DNA from 2 places in the Pseudoduganella sp. genome. Region 1 is predicted to be linked to the other one. Evidence: predicted binding sites of a transcription regulator. Region 1 holds the regulator's gene; the other holds the start of a gene.
The links. The regulator FliA, encoded in region 1, starts transcription of late flagellar genes. The targets are predictions, from matches to a motif close to CTAAAGTTTNNNNNNNNNNNGCCGNTA.

Region 1 (7,713 bases):
TCAATATCGTCGGCGGCCTGCTGGTGGGCATGATCCAGCACGACATGCCGTTTGCCGATGCGCTGAAAAACTATGTGCTGCTGGCTATCGGTGACGGCCTGGTGGCGCAGATCCCGTCGCTGGTGATCTCGATCGCGGCCGGTATCGTGGTCTCGCGCGTGGCGTCGGAATCGGATATCGGCACCCAGGTGATCGGCCAGCTGTTCGCCAAGCCGCAAGTCATGTACATCACCGCTGCCATCATCGGCGGCATGGGCCTGATCCCGGGCATGCCTAACCTGGTCTTCATCCTGCTGGCTGCCGCCCTGGGCGGCGCCGGCTACCTGCTGCAGAAGCAGGCCAAAGAGAAGGCGCAGGCGGCGGAGGCGGAGAAGGCGGCCGGTCCCGGCGGCGCAGGCCCCGGCGGCGGCGCCCAGGCCGCGCCGGAACAGGAAGAGGCAACCTGGCAGGATGTGCTGGCGGTCGATACCCTGGGCCTGGAAGTGGGCTATCGCCTGATCCCGCTGGTGGACAAGACGCAGGGCGGCGAGCTGCTGAAGCGCATCAAGGGCATCCGCAAGAAATTCGCGCAGGAAGTGGGCTTCCTGGCGCCGCCGGTGCATATCCGCGACAACCTGGAACTCAAGCCGTCCGCCTACCGCATCACGCTGAAAGGCGTGGAAGTGGGCACGGGCGAGGCCTTCAACGGCCAGTTCCTGGCGATCAACCCGGGCATGGCCAGCGGCACGCTGCCAGGCATGGTGACCACCGACCCGGCCTTCGGCCTGCCGGCCATCTGGATCGACGCCGCGCTGCGCGACCAGGCCACCGGCATGGGCTATACCGTGGTCGATGCCGGTACCGTGGTGGCGACCCACCTGAACCACCTGATCACCACCCATGCCTCCGAGCTGCTGGGCCGCGCCGAAGTGCAGGCGCTGCTCGACCACCTGGCCAAGGAGTCGCCGAAGCTGGTGGAAGACCTGGTGCCGAAGATGCTGTCGCTGTCGGCCCTGCAGAAAGTGCTGCAGAACCTGCTGGCGGAAGGCGTGCATATCCGCGATATGCGCACCATCATCGAGACCCTGGCCGAGTTCACGCCGCATACGCAGGATCCGAACGACCTGACGGCGCAGGTGCGTATCGCGCTGGGCCGGGCCATCGTGCAGCAGCTGTTCCCGACTGGCGGCGAGCTGTCGGTGATGACGCTGGATAACCGCCTGGAGCGCCTGCTGGTGCAGGCCATGCAGACCGGCGGGGCGGACGCGGCGGGCATCGAGCCGGGGCTGGCCGATACCATTGCGCAGCAGGCGGCGGCGGCCACCGCGCAGCAGGAGGCGCTGGGTGTGACGCCGGTGCTGCTGGTGCCGGGCGCGCTGCGTCCGCTGCTGTCCAGGTTCCTGCGCCGCGCGCTGCCGCAGCTCAAAGTGCTGTCGCATGCGGAGATCCCGGAAACCAAGACCATCCGCGTGACTTCGCTGGTCGGCGCGCAGTAAACCGTGGTTTCCCGGTTTTGAATTAAGAGGCATTTCCCAAGCTATTCCACCGATTGTTACCTCCATGCATCGTCAATAATTTGACCATGTGAGAAATCTGCGGAGTAGCTGGAATGAACGTCAAAAAATTTACCGCCCCAACGTCGCGCGAAGCGCTGCGCAAAGTGCGTGAAGCACTGGGTCCGGATGCGGTGATCCTGTCCAACCGTGCCGTTGACGGCACCGTGGAGATCCTGGCCCTGGCCGGCGACGATGCCGCCGCCCTGGCCCCGCACTCCGCCGATTCCCCCATGTCCGCCCCGGCGCCGCAACTGGAGCTGCCGACCAGCGTGGCGCCGGCTTTCGCCCCGCTGGCCCCGGCCGCCCCGGCAGCGGCCGGCTACGAGCCCGCGCCAGCCCTGGTCGCCCAGCCGGCGGCGCAAGTGGTGCGCGCCAGCCCGCGCCCGGCCCCAGCGGCACCGCGCGCCCCGCTGCGCGCCCCGGCCCCGGCACCAGCACCGGCACCGGCACCGGCCGCGCCCGCGCTCGACATGGACCGCATCTCCAGCCTGGTCGCCGAGGCCGTGGCCAACGCCAAGGCCAACGCCGCGGCCGAAATGAGCAGCATGATGAGCGAGCTGCGCGCCATGCGCGGCATGATGGAAACCCAGCTCAATGAACTGGCCTTCAGCAACACCGCCCAGCGCGAACCGCACAAGACCGCCGTCATGCGCGAGCTGCTGGCGGGCGGCTTCTCGGCCAGCCTGGCGCGCTACCTGGCCGACAAGCTGCCCGCCGCGCGCGACGCCGCCGAAGCGCTGCAGTGGGCGCGCACCGCCCTGGCGCGCAACATCAACGCCATGAGCAACGAGGACGCACTGCTGGAAAAGGGCGGCGTGTTCGCCCTGGTCGGCCCGACCGGTGTCGGCAAGACCACCACCACCGCCAAGCTGGCCGCGCGCTGCGTGATGCGCCACGGCCCGGAAAAACTGGCCCTGATCACCACCGACGCCTACCGTATCGGCGCCCACGAACAGCTGCGCATCTACGGCAAGATCCTGGGCGTGATGGTGCACTCGGTAAAGGACGAAGCCGACCTGCGCATCGCCCTGAATGAACTGAAAAACAAGCACACCGTGCTGATCGACACCGTCGGCGTCAGCCAGCGCGACCAGATGGTGGCCGAGCAGGTCGCCATGCTGCAGGGCGTGTCGAGCGCCGTGCAGCGCATCCTGTGCCTGAACGCCACCTCGACCCAGGAAACTTTGTCGGAAGTGGTGCGCGCCTACCAGGGCAGCGGCCTGGCCGGCGCCATCATCACCAAGCTCGATGAAGCCGCCTCCATCGGCTCCGCGCTGGACGTGGTGATCCGCCATAAACTGCGCCTGTTCTACGCCTCCAACGGCCAGCGCGTGCCGGAAGACCTGCACCTGGCCGACCCGGCGGCGCTGGTGGAACGCGCCTTCGGCGGCCAGTCCGCCCCCAGATTCGGCGACGCCGAGCTGCCGCTGCTGATGGCCGGCGCCGCCCACGACCCAATGCTGCGCGAGGTACGCCTTGGCTAATTTCGATTTCGACCAGGCCGAAGGCCTGCGCCGGATGCTGGCCGGGCCCCGGCCACGCATCATCACCTTCCTCTCGGCCACGCCGCAGGACGACAAGGGCGCCATGCTGGTCAACCTGGGCGCCTCGCTGTCGCAGGCCGGCAACGACGTGCTGCTGGTGGACGCCTGCGCCAGCGCCCATGGCGTCGCCTCGCGCCTCGGCCTGGACGGCGGCGCCAGCCTGCTCGACGTGGCGCGCCAGCGCTGCGGCCTGAACCAGGTGATCCACGCCGCGCCGCAGGGCTTCAATGTGGTGTCGATGACGCGCGGCGAAGCGCGCCGCGGCCCGGACGAAGGGCGCCGCCTGGCCAAGGCCTTCGACGTGCTGGTCAAGCAGACCGGCATCGTGCTGGTGGACGGGGAATTCGACGGCGAGGCCTTCCCGGTGCCGCTGATGGCCAGCTCGGAAATCGTGGTGCAGGTGTCAAACAGCGCCACGTCCATCAAAAATGCTTATATGATGATCAAGCGGCTCAACCATGAACTGGGCCGCCGCCCCTTCGGCATCCTCGTCACCGGCGCTTCGGAGGCCGAAGCGAGGGTGGTTTACGATAATATGGCGCATGCGGCAAGTCGTTACCTGGCAGTCAACCTCGTTTCCATGGGGTCGGTGCCGGCGGACGAATACCTGCAGCGTGCCGCGCGGCTGGGTCGGGCGGTGGTGGACGCCTTCCCGCTGGCTGGGGCTTCGGTGGCGTTTCGCCAGCTGGCCGGTCGTTTTGCAATGGGGAGCTGCAACCATTTTAGAGCCTGAAAAGAATTAGAACCTTTATGTACACGGTCAAAGGGAAGGTGGACAAGGATTCCTTGCTGACGGAGCATATGCCGTTGGTCAAGCGCCTGGCCCACCATATGAAGGCAAAATTGCCGCCCAGTGTGGAAGTGGATGACCTGGTACAGGCAGGCATGATCGGCTTGCTCGACGCAATCAGCCGCTATGAAGAAACCCATGGCGCCCAGTTCGAGACTTACGCGGTGATGCGCATCCGCGGCGCCATGCTGGATGAACTGCGCAGCTCCGACTGGATGCCGCGCTCCATGCGGCAGGACATGCGCAAGATTGAAAACGCCATGGCCACCTTGCAGCAGCGCCTGGGGCGTCCGCCGAGCGAATCGGAAGTGGCCAAATCGCTCAAGCTCTCGCTGGCCGACTACCAGGAAATGCTGTCCGAAGGCGGCGGCCACCAGCTGGTGTACTACGAAGATTTCCACGAGGAGGACGGCAATGACAGCTTCCTCGACCGCTATGCCCATGATGAAGATGCCGATCCGCTGCGCGCGCTGCTCGACACCGACTTCCGCCAGGCTGTGATCGACGCCATTGACGCACTACCGCCACGCGAGAAAATGCTGATGGGCCTCTACTACGAAGAAGAGTTGAACCTGAAAGAGATCGGCGCCGTGATGGGCGTGTCCGAGTCGCGGGTTTCGCAATTGCACACACAAGCCGTGGCGCGCCTGCGTGCCTCGCTGCGGGAGCAGGCATGGACTGGTCCAGCGTAGCCGGGGTGCTGCTGGCGCTGGCCGGCATCATCATCGGCCAGGGACTGGAAGGGGGCAAACTGAGCTCCCTGCTGCAGCCGGCTGCGTTCTCGATCGTGATCATCGGTACCTTCGGCGCCGTCCTGCTGCAGACCCGCGTGCCGACCCTGCGCCGCGGCCTGTCGATGCTGCGCTGGGTGTTCCAGCCGCCGCCGGACACGCGCGCCCAGCTGGCGCGCGACATCAACAACTGGAGCCAGATTGCGCGCCGCGACGGCCTGCTGGCGCTGGAGCGCCCCATGCTCGGCGCCAAGGACAAATTCATCGCCAAGGGCCTGCGCATGATCGTGGACGGCATCCAGCCGGACAAGATGCGCCAGATGCTGGACATGGAAATCACCGCCTTCGAAACGGCCGAACGCCAGGCCGTGCGCATCTGGGAATCGGCGGCCGGCTACTCGCCCACCATCGGCATCCTGGGCGCGGTGCTGGGCCTGATACACGTGATGGAAAACCTGACCGACCCGAGCAAGCTCGGTTCCGGCATTGCGGTGGCTTTCGTCTCGACCATTTACGGCGTCGGCCTGGCCAACCTGTTCTTCTACCCGATCGCCAACAAGCTCAAGGCCATCGTCACGCGCCAGGTCTACCAGCAGGAGCTGGCGGCGGCCGTGTTCTACGATATCGCCACCGGCGACTTCACGCGCGTGATCGACGAACGGATCGCGACGCTGATGCGGGAGCCGTGACATGCAATACCGCCGCGCCCGCCGCAAGTTCGACGACGATCCGGAAAACCACGAGCGCTGGCTGATTTCCTACGCCGATTTCATCACCTTGCTGTTTGCCTTCTTCGTGGTGATGTACGCGATTTCCTCGGTCAACCTGGGCAAGTACAAGGTCTTTTCCGATGCCCTGGGCGACGCCTTCGGCGGGGCCGGGGCCGCGCCGCCGACCAATACCGAAGTCCAGAGCCTGCCGATCCCCAACCCGGCGCAGCGCAAGCGCAATGAGCAGATCAAGCGCGAGAAGGAGCAGATGCAGCGCCTGGCCAAGGACTTGTCGAGCACCCTGGCGCCGCTGGTAAAAGAGGGCAAGGTGCGCGTCACGCAGAACAGCCGCGGCGTGAGCGTGGAGATCAATGCCTCGGTCCTGTTCAATCCCGGCGACGCGCGCCTGACCTACGAATCGCGCGAGGCGCTGACCGCCGTGGCAACCTTGCTGAAGGACGACCCGCACGCGGTGCAGGTGGAAGGGCATACCGACAACACGCCGATCCGCAATGCGCTGTTCCCGTCGAACTGGGAGCTGTCGGCGGTGCGCGCCGGCACCGTGGTGCGGCTGTTCATCGAATCCGGCATCGCGCCTTCGCGCATGACGGCCGTGGGCCACGCCGACAACCAGCCGGTGGCGCCCAACGAAGATCCGGAAGCCCGCGCCCGTAACCGGCGCGTCGCGATCACCATCCTGTCCGGGATTCCCGATCCGGCGACCGAAATTCCAACCCGGTAAACCTGGGTCAGACCCAAGGGTCTGACCCTTGGGTCTGACCCAGGTTTACCGGGTTATACGGGTTCAAGCCCGCAACCGTTCGCGGGTTTCCACCACCACACCGCGCCCGCGCCGCTGCCGGCGCCACCACCACAGCGCCCCCAGTCCCAGCGCCGCCGCCAGTGCCGCCGCTGCGGGCCACAGCGGCGCCTCGGCATGGCGCCGCGCCTTCTCATCCATCAGCTCCTGCGGGAACGGCCGCGGCGCCGTCGGCACCACCTGCCACTTGCTGCGGTCGGCCGGCGCACGCGCCATGAACTCATCGATCGAATAAGCCGGCGCCGAGCCGAACGCACGGCTGGACGGCACCTGCGGAATGCGCACCAGCAGCAAAGCCGCCACATCGGCGCGCAGCTGCTGCTCGAAGCCGCCCAGTTGGCGCCCGGCGCGCCCCTCCAGCATGCGCAGCAGGTCATTGCCCAGCGCATCAAACGCCACCGCCGGGTAAAGGCGCGTCTGCTCCTCCGTGAAATAGGCATACGCCTTGCGCCCGCTGGCGATACTCATCTCGCTTGCCGCCATATAGCCGAACGCGCCGAAGGCCTTGAGCCGGTTGGTCGGCCCGTGCAGCGGCCACTGCCAGCCCAGCTGGCGCAGCACGTCCAGGCTGATGCCGGCGCAGTTTGCCTGCGCATGCTGGTAGCTGAAATGGTGCGCATAGAAGGACTGGAACACCTGCTGCACATTGCGCTGGTAAGCCTGCGCCGTGCGCGCATCGTCCAGCACCGCCACCAGCATGTAGGAGGGGCGGTAGTACTGCTGGCCGCTGTTCAGGTCCATCAGGTAGGCATCCATCGGCACCATGGAGGCCACGATGCCTTTCTCGCTGTACGAATCGAGCCCGTAGAAGTTGTTGACCAGCCAGTCCGACCATTCGCCGCGCGGCCCGATCTTGCCGGTCGCAATGGCAAAGTGGCCGCCGTACGCCTCGTCATCGTCGCCCTGCGCGCCGTTCAGCATGAAGGCCAGCACCGGCTTGCCGGCCAGCGCCTGCGGCGCGGTGCCGGGCCGCTGCCAGATCTTGCGTACGGCGAAGTCGCTACGCGCACCGCCGCCGGCTTCGCGCACAAAGGCTTGCAGGCCGTCCGCGCCGGCCACGGGGCGCACCGGCGCCGCCGTATTGAGCGTGAAGTCGCGCGGCCAGATGGTGCGCGCTACGAACTGCGCACTGCCCGGATCCCATTGGCCGCGCACGCGCACCTCGCGCTGGCGGAAGAACGCTTCCGAGCTGGCATCGAAGTAGGAGCGGTTGCTGGCCAGACGAGGCGCCAGGCGCAGGTCCAGGCTGGCGCCGTCGGGCAGGTGCAGGGCCTTGCCGTCGTAGCGCGCCTGCGGCACCAGCTGCGGCGAACCGAGCCAGATCAGCCCCGGTGATTCAGCTGCAGCGCGGGGCTGGCTCGGCACGGCCACCAGGTCGTCCTGGAAATACCACAGCGCTTGCGGCTGGCCGCAATCCTGGCAACGGCCGTTCGCCAGGCGGAACTGGTCGGCACGGTACAGGCCGAAATGTTCGCCGGCCAGTGCCGGCTGGGTGACCGCGTGGGCGGCGAGGGGGAATGCAGCCTGGGCTGCGAGAAAAAGTGCTGGAAAAAATGGGCGCATTCGCCCATTATGCAATGTTT
Region 2 (7,713 bases), on a different contig from region 1:
TGGAGTCGATGCGCGCCTCGGCCAGCTCACTGTGGAGCTGGAACTGGGAGGGCCGCATCTGGGTCGAAGCCTGGAAGGACGTGAAGTGGATCAACCTGCGCGCCACCCCGCGCCAGTTGCCGGACGGCGCCGTGCAGTGGGACGGCATCATGTCCAACATCACGGAAAGCAAGCAAGAGCAGCAGGAAGTGCGCGCCAGCCGGGCCCGCCTGGCCGAGCTGACGGCGCACATCGAGCGCGTCAAGGAACAGGAGCGCGAACGCATTTCGCGCGAAATCCACGACGACCTGGGCGGCAACCTGACCGCCATCAAGATGGCGCTGGCCATGCTGGTGGCGCGCCTGCCGGACGGCGACCCGCTGCTGCAGCAGAAGGCCGCCTACGTCGATTCGCTGGTCGACCGCACCATCGACGCCGTGCACCGCCTGACGCTGGACTTGCGCCCGTCGGTGCTCGACTTCGGCCTGCTGCCGGCGCTCGAGTGGCAGGTCAAGGAATTCGAAGCCCAGGCCGGCATCGCCTGCACCCTGCAGGCCAGCATGAAGGAGCTGGAACTGGACCCGGAGCAGGCCACTGCCCTGTTCCGCATCGCGCAGGAAGCGCTGACCAATATCGCCAAGCACGCCCACGCCAGCGTGGTGACGATCAAGCTGACGCGCAGCCGCGGCGTGCTGACCCTGAAAATCAGCGACAACGGGCGCGGCATCCAGGCCGCCGACCGCGCCAAACCCGACTCCTTCGGCCTGCGCGGCATGGCCGAGCGTGCGCGCGCCCTGGGCGGCACCCTTAACCTGGGTCATGCCGCCGGCGGTGGCACCGAGGTGGCGATCAAAATCAAGCTCCCGGCGCCCGCGCCAGAAGTTACAATTGGCCATGAGTGAAAAAGCTGTCATCAAAGTCTTTATCGCCGACGACCACGCCATCGTGCGCGAGGGCCTGAAGCAAATCCTGGCGGAAACCCGGGACATCATCGTTGCCGGGGAAGCGGAAAACGGCCTCGACGCGGTCAAGCTGTTCCGCAAGTCCGGCTGCCACGTCATGCTGCTCGACATCTCCCTGCCCGACCGCAACGGCATCGAGGTGCTGAAGCAGGTCAAGAAAGACAAGCCCGAGCTGGCCGTGCTCATGCTGTCCATGCATCGCGAAGACCAGTACGCCATCCGTTCGCTCAAGGCGGGCGCATCGGGCTACCTGACCAAGCAAAGCGCGCCAAAAGAGTTAGTCAATGCAATCCGCCAGTGCGCGGCGGGTTTAAAATACGTGAGTCCGGCATTGGCGCAGGAACTGGCCAACCATGTCGGCGAGGACCACCAGGCGGCGCCGCACGAGGCGTTGTCGGACCGGGAGTACCAGACCCTGACCATGATTGCCTCCGGCAAAACGGTGGGCACCATCGCCAAGGAACTGTCGCTGTCGGTCAAGACCGTGAGCGAGTACCGCGCCCGCCTGCTGGCCAAGATGAACCTGAAGAACAGCGCCGAACTGACGCATTACGCCATCAAGAACCAGCTGATCGACTAGAAATGATGCTATGAAGTAAGCACATTTCCTCCCGTTTATCGTCGCTTCGGCGAACTCGACAGTGGCTTAAGATGCTGGCAATCGGTAAACCTTTGTAAAGGCTGTACGTCAGATGTCTAGCAAACCCACCAATCCAGCCGCGGCGGACATGAATCCGGCTGATATCGCACGCGAGGCCTTCCGCCGCCTTGCTGTACGACGTGTGGCCCCGACGCCCGACGCGTATCGCGACATCTACAATGAAATTGCCGGCATCGTCGCCGTGCCGCCGGCGCCCGCGGTGCCGGAGAATCCGGCCGAAACCATGCTGGCCCAGTTCGCCGCCCGCCTGACCGACCAGCCGGGCGACCTGGCCGACTTTGGCCGCCGCTTCAACCGCGCCGTCAAGGCGCGCGACTGGGATACCTATGCCCGCACCCTGGCGGCGCTGGCCGAGCGCCCGCTGGTCAAGGTCGGCGCCGGCGGCCTGGTGCCGGACGAAAACAATGAACAGGCGCGCCAGCTGCGCGAGCTGCTGAGCCGTACCCTGACCTTCGCCGTGGCTTCCCTGCTGACCGGCGCGCCGGCCCTGGTGGCCGAAGCCGAATCGCTGGGCGCTGCCACCAAGGAAGCGCACACCGAGGCCGCGCTGGCCGAGATCGGCACCCGCCTCAAGCAGCTGTGCTACCAGATCGAAATCCGCAGCGGCGACACCGCCGAGCAGCAGGAACTCTTGCTGCGCCTGTTCCGCCTGCTGCTGGAAAACGTCAGCGAGCTGCTGGACGACGATTCCTGGCTGCGCGGCCAGATCGACGCCGTGCAGGACCTGATCGCCGGCCCGCTCGACCAGCGCGCGCTGGAGGAAGCCACGCGCAGCCTGAAGGATGTGATTTACAAGCAAAGCCAGCTCAAGCACTCGATCACCGACGTCAAGGCCACCGTCAAGAACATGATGATGACCTTCATCGACCGCCTGGGCGCCGTCGCCACCTCGACCGGCGACTTCCACGAGAAGATTGGGGGATATTCCGACAAGATCCGGGCCGCCCGCGATATCGGCGAGCTGAACCAGATCCTCGACGAAGTGCTGAAGGAAACCCGCCTGGTGCAGAACGAGGCCCTGAAGGCGCGCGACAATATGATGGTGGCGCGCCAGGAAGTGCAGGATGCCGAGGCGCGCATCCACGCGCTGGAAGCCAAGCTGCAGCACTTGAGCGAACTGGTGCGCGAGGACCAGCTGACCGGCTCGCTCAACCGGCGCGGTCTGGACGATGTGTTCGAGCGCGAAACGGCACGGGCCGACCGCCGCGGCACCCCGCTCTGCATCGCCGTGCTGGACCTGGACGATTTTAAGAAGCTCAACGACACCCTGGGCCATATCGCCGGCGACAACGCGCTCAAGCACCTGGTGAAAGTGGTGAAGGAAACCCTGCGCTCAATGGACGTGATCGCCCGCTTCGGCGGCGAGGAATTCCTGATCCTGCTGCCGGAAACCACCATCCAGGCCGCCGAAGCGACCATGACCCGCCTGCAGCGCGAGCTGACGCGCCATTTCTTCATGCACGAGAACGAGAAAGTGCTGATCACCTTCTCGGCCGGCGTCGCCCTGCGCCGCCCCAACGAAAACCAGACCGACCTGGTGAAACGCGCCGACGAGGCCATGTACAAGGCCAAGAAATCCGGCAAAAACCGCGTTGTTGTTGCCGAATAGACAACTACACCCGCGCGCCAGCCCGCCCTCCGGCGGGCTTTTTTTTTATCCGGGGAAGCGGAACACCAGGGGCCGCCCCCCCTCCCCCCGGTCCGGCCCCTGGCGCCCCACTTCCCCGGAGCTTATCCAGCCCTGAAAAATATTTTTTTTGGGCCTAAAGTTCAGCAAAAGCGCGCCGTTTTAGCGAACGCTCCGGACGCAACTTGAGGGGTAATACAGGGCGATTTACCTGCTAAATCACCCTAAAGGTTCCCACAGGGCAACCGTTACCCAATTCAACAGCGGCTTGATCGTCACAGAACAGCGTGGCGGGCCAAAGTGAATGAGCAAATTGCCCAACCAAGCAGTACAAATGGAGAAATACCATGGCTTCCGTAATCAACACTAACATCGCCTCCCTGAACTCGCAGCGCAACCTGACCGCATCCCAGGGCAGCCTGTCCACTTCCCTGCAACGTCTGTCTTCCGGTCTGCGTATTAACAGCGCGAAAGACGATGCGGCAGGCCTGGCGATTTCCGATCGTATGTCCTCGCAGATCCGCGGCATGTCGCAGGCAATGCGTAACGCCAACGACGGCGTTTCCCTGGCCCAGACCGCTGAAGGCGCCCTGTCGTCGTCCGGCGAAATCCTGCAGCGTATCCGCGAACTGGCAGTGCAGTCGTCCAACGCCACCAACTCCGCTTCGGACCGTCAGGCCCTGCAGACTGAAGTTGGCCAGCTGGCTTCCGAACTGAACCGTATCGCCCAGACCACCACCTTCAACGGCCAGGCTCTGCTGGACGGCACCATGGGTACCGCGACCTTCCAGGTCGGTGCCGATGCCAACCAGACCATCCAGACCAACGGTGCGAACTTCCTGACCAACACCTACGGCGACAACCGTATCGAGAATGACCAGGTAGCGGTGCTGAACACTGCCGGCGGCTCCAACGCGGCAGCCAGCACCTTCGACGTGGCCGGCGTGCGCGGCAAGGCAACCATCACCACCGCCACCACCGACACCGCCAAGTCGCTGGCCGCTGCCGTCAACAAGCAGACCGCCAACACCGGCGTGACCGCCACGGCCAAGACCGATGCCAACATCACCGTGGGCGCCGGCGAGTCCTACACCCTGGAACTGGAAGGCGACAACGCCGGCAGCCCAGTGACCATCTCGTTCTCGATGGGTTCGTCCACCTCCGTCGCTGCTGACTTCGCTGCTGGCATCAACGCCATCAACGCCCAGTCGGCCAAGACCGGCGTGACCGCCCAGTTCGACGAGACCAACGGCGGCATCAAGCTGAGCCACGCAACCGGCGCCGACATCAAGATCACCAACCGTGCCACCACCCCGAACACCACCCTGGGCGTATCGACCTACACCCTGGCTGGCGGTCTGACCGCGTCGGCCAGCCCGCTGAACGGTGGCGATGCATCGGTGGCCAACGGCCGCGTGACCTTCGACTCGGAAAGCTCGTTCTCCGTGACCGACGCTGGCTCCGGCTTCGGCCTGGGCGCCACCGGCGCAGGTACCGGCGCGCAAGCGTCGACCCTGAAGGCCGTGTCGACCCTGGACGTGACCACCTTCGACAATGCCCAGCTGGCAATCAAGATTGCTGACGCGGCACTGGCTTCGGTGAACAACCAGCGCGCAGCCTTCGGTGCTCTGCAGTCCCGCTTCTCGTCGACCATCTCGAACCTGAGCGCGACCACCGAGAACCTGTCGGCATCCCGTTCCCGTATCGTCGACACCGACTTCGCCGCAGAAACCGCGAGCCTGACCCGCGCGCAGATCCTGCAGCAGGCTGGTACCGCGATGCTGGCCCAGGCGAACTCGCTGCCAAACGGCGTGCTGAGCCTGCTGCGCGGTTAATCGCCGGATAGCGTGTAAAAAGCAATTCCCCGCTCCGGTCAGCCGGACCGGGGAATTTCCCGTAGGAGGTCTGTATGACTATCGATTCGATTACTGCTACTGCGCCACGGCCCGACCGTGGCAGCGTGGGTGCGGAGCCGGCCGCCGCCCCGGTGGCAGGCCGCAGCCCCGCCGCTGCGGTGGAAACCGTCGATGCGGTCAAGGCCAAGGAGGCCGCCCCTTCCAAGAAAGACGTGGAAGAAGCGGTCGCCAAGCTGAACCAGTCGGTGCAAAGCCGGGCGCAGAGCCTGGAGTTCTCCATCGACAATGACAGCAACCGCACTATCGTCAAGGTGATCGACCAGAGCACCAAGGAAGTCCTGCGACAGATTCCTACCCCGGAAGCTTTGCAGATCGCCAAGTCCATCGACGCCCGCAGCGGCGGCCTCCTGGTCGACCAGGAAGCCTGAGCCCTGCGCCAGCAGTCCCGAGCCCGGCATGCCAAGCGGCATCCCGGGCTTTTTTGCGCTATGCTGGAACCATTGGCCCAGCAAGGGTGCTTGTCACCGGAACAAGCCCGGAAATCCCCCTCTCAAGTCACGTTTGATTTTGCCGATAAGCACTTATAGTGACGCTTTCTATGGAGTACCTCTGTGGCTATTAACTCTCCCACCATGTCATCGCCGGGTATCGGTTCTGGTTTGCAGGTCGACCAGATCGTGGCGAAGCTGATGGCTGCCGAGGCAGCCCCCTTGCAAGCCTATGAGCGCAAGACCGCCTCCTACCAGGCCCAGGTCAGCGCGCTGGGCGCCCTGAGCGGCGCGGTGGGCGTGTTCCAGAGCGCCCTGGGCAGCCTCACCAAGATCGACGCCTTCCGCAGCCTGAGCGCGGCCTCCGGCGACGAGAAGATCTTCACCGCCAGCGCCGGCGCCAAGGCTTCGCCTGGCAACTACAACATCAACGTGACGCAGCTGGCGCAGGCCCAGACCCTGACCAGCAACGGCCTGGCCAGCAAGACCTCGGCCATTGGCCTGGGCGGCAAGACCACCCTGTTCTTCCAGTTCGGCACCAGCACCAATGTCGGCTACGGCATTGCCGGCGGCGGCCTGCCAAGCAGCATGCACGCGAGCGGCATTGCCGACGGCTCGCTGACCATCAACGGCACGGCCATCAGCACTTCGGCCGACACCAATAGCGCCGCCACCCTGGCCGCCGCCATCAACGCCAAGACCGGCGCCACCGGCGTCACCGCCACCGCCGTCAATGTCTTCAGCACGTTCGGCAATGTGGCCACCGGCGCCGACGGCAGCTATTCGCTGACCGTGGGCGGCATCGAGATTGCCGCCCAGGGCGCCAGCACCAATGTGGGCGACGGCGTGACCACCGCCAAGATCGATACCGCCCTCGCCTCCGGCCCGGTGCGCGACGCGCTGGACGCGGCCGGCATCACCTTCAGCGGCACGGCGGCGGCCGGCACCCTGGAATTCCGCAGCGCCACCGGCGGCAGCATCGCCCTTGAGGAAGTGGTGGGCGGCACCGTCACCGGCGGCCTGGAAACGGCGGCCGGCACGGCCAACGATGGCTCGACCTATACCTCGGCCACCAGCGTGCGCCTGACCTCGGCCAACAACACCGACATCACGATCGGCGGCAGCAATCCGGCCGCGGCCGGCCTGAGCGCGGGCACCAGCGGCGGCAACCTGGCGGGCAGCTTCAAGTACGATTCCTCGCCGCTGACCGGCGTCACCATCGACGGCAGCAACAACACGCTGGAAGGCATCCGCGACGCCATCAACAAGGCAAATATCGGCGTCAACGCCAGCATCATCAACGACGGCAGCGGCACGCCGTTCCGCCTGGTGCTGAGCTCGACCAAGACCGGCGAAAAGTCGTCGATGAAGATCACCCTGCAGGGCGATGGCGGCAACCCGGCCGACGCCGCCCTCAGCAACCTGCTGTCCTATGATCCGGCCGGCACCACGCGCAATATGAAGCAGAGCGCGGCGGCGCAGGACACCAAGGCCACCGTCAACGGTATCGCCGTCACCAGCGCCGGCACCTCGATCAGCGAGGCGATCCAGGGCGTGACGCTGAACGTGCTCAAGGTCGGCAACACCTCGCTCAACATCAGCAAGGACACCAGCACGCTGAAGACCAACCTGACCAACTTCGTCAAGGCATACAACGACCTCGACAAGGCGATCAAGGATATGACCGGCTACAACGCCGAAACCAAGAAGGCGGGCGCGCTGCAAGGCGACTTCACCGCCCAGACCGTGCAATCGCAGCTGCGCAAGATGATGGGCGCGCCGATCACCGGTCTGTCCGGCACCCTGACCAACCTGGGCCAGGTCGGCATCAGCTTCGACAAGACCGGCGCGCTGACCCTTGACACCGCCAAGATGACCAAGGCGATCGACGAGAACTTCAACGACATCGCCGGCCTGTTCGCCGCCGTCGGCAGTTCCAGCGACAGCAATATGAGCTTTGTCAGCTCGACCAATGCCACCAAGCCCGGCACGTATGCCGTGTCGGTGACGCAATTGGCGGAACAGGGGTCCATCACCTCGGTCGGCGTGCCGGGCGCCACCACCATCGCCGACGGCACCAAATGGAAGGTGACCCTGAACGACGGCACCCCGAGCAGCGCCAAGAACACGATCAACATCG

Region 2: the regulator FliA is predicted to act here: its motif matches at 3,366-3,392, upstream of ACE3TQ_RS19350 (flagellin).

What each region holds. Positions count from the first base shown of each region.
Region 1 is NZ_JAYSCO010000005.1:116,994-124,706, forward strand. It holds gene flhA (flagellar biosynthesis protein FlhA) at 1-1,475, shown strand, start outside; gene flhF (flagellar biosynthesis protein FlhF) at 1,589-3,019, shown strand; gene ACE3TQ_RS04100 (MinD/ParA family protein) at 3,012-3,812, shown strand; gene ACE3TQ_RS04105 (RNA polymerase sigma factor FliA) at 3,830-4,561, shown strand; gene ACE3TQ_RS04110 (flagellar motor protein) at 4,543-5,289, shown strand; gene motD (flagellar motor protein MotD) at 5,291-6,052, shown strand; gene ACE3TQ_RS04120 (hypothetical protein) at 6,116-7,693, opposite strand.
Region 2 is NZ_JAYSCO010000047.1:767-8,479, reverse strand. It holds gene ACE3TQ_RS19365 (histidine kinase) at 1-881, shown strand, start outside; gene ACE3TQ_RS19360 (response regulator) at 874-1,521, shown strand; gene ACE3TQ_RS19355 (GGDEF domain-containing protein) at 1,634-3,211, shown strand; gene ACE3TQ_RS19350 (flagellin) at 3,577-5,064, shown strand; gene ACE3TQ_RS19345 (flagellar protein FlaG) at 5,139-5,513, shown strand; gene fliD (flagellar filament capping protein FliD) at 5,697-7,713, shown strand, end outside.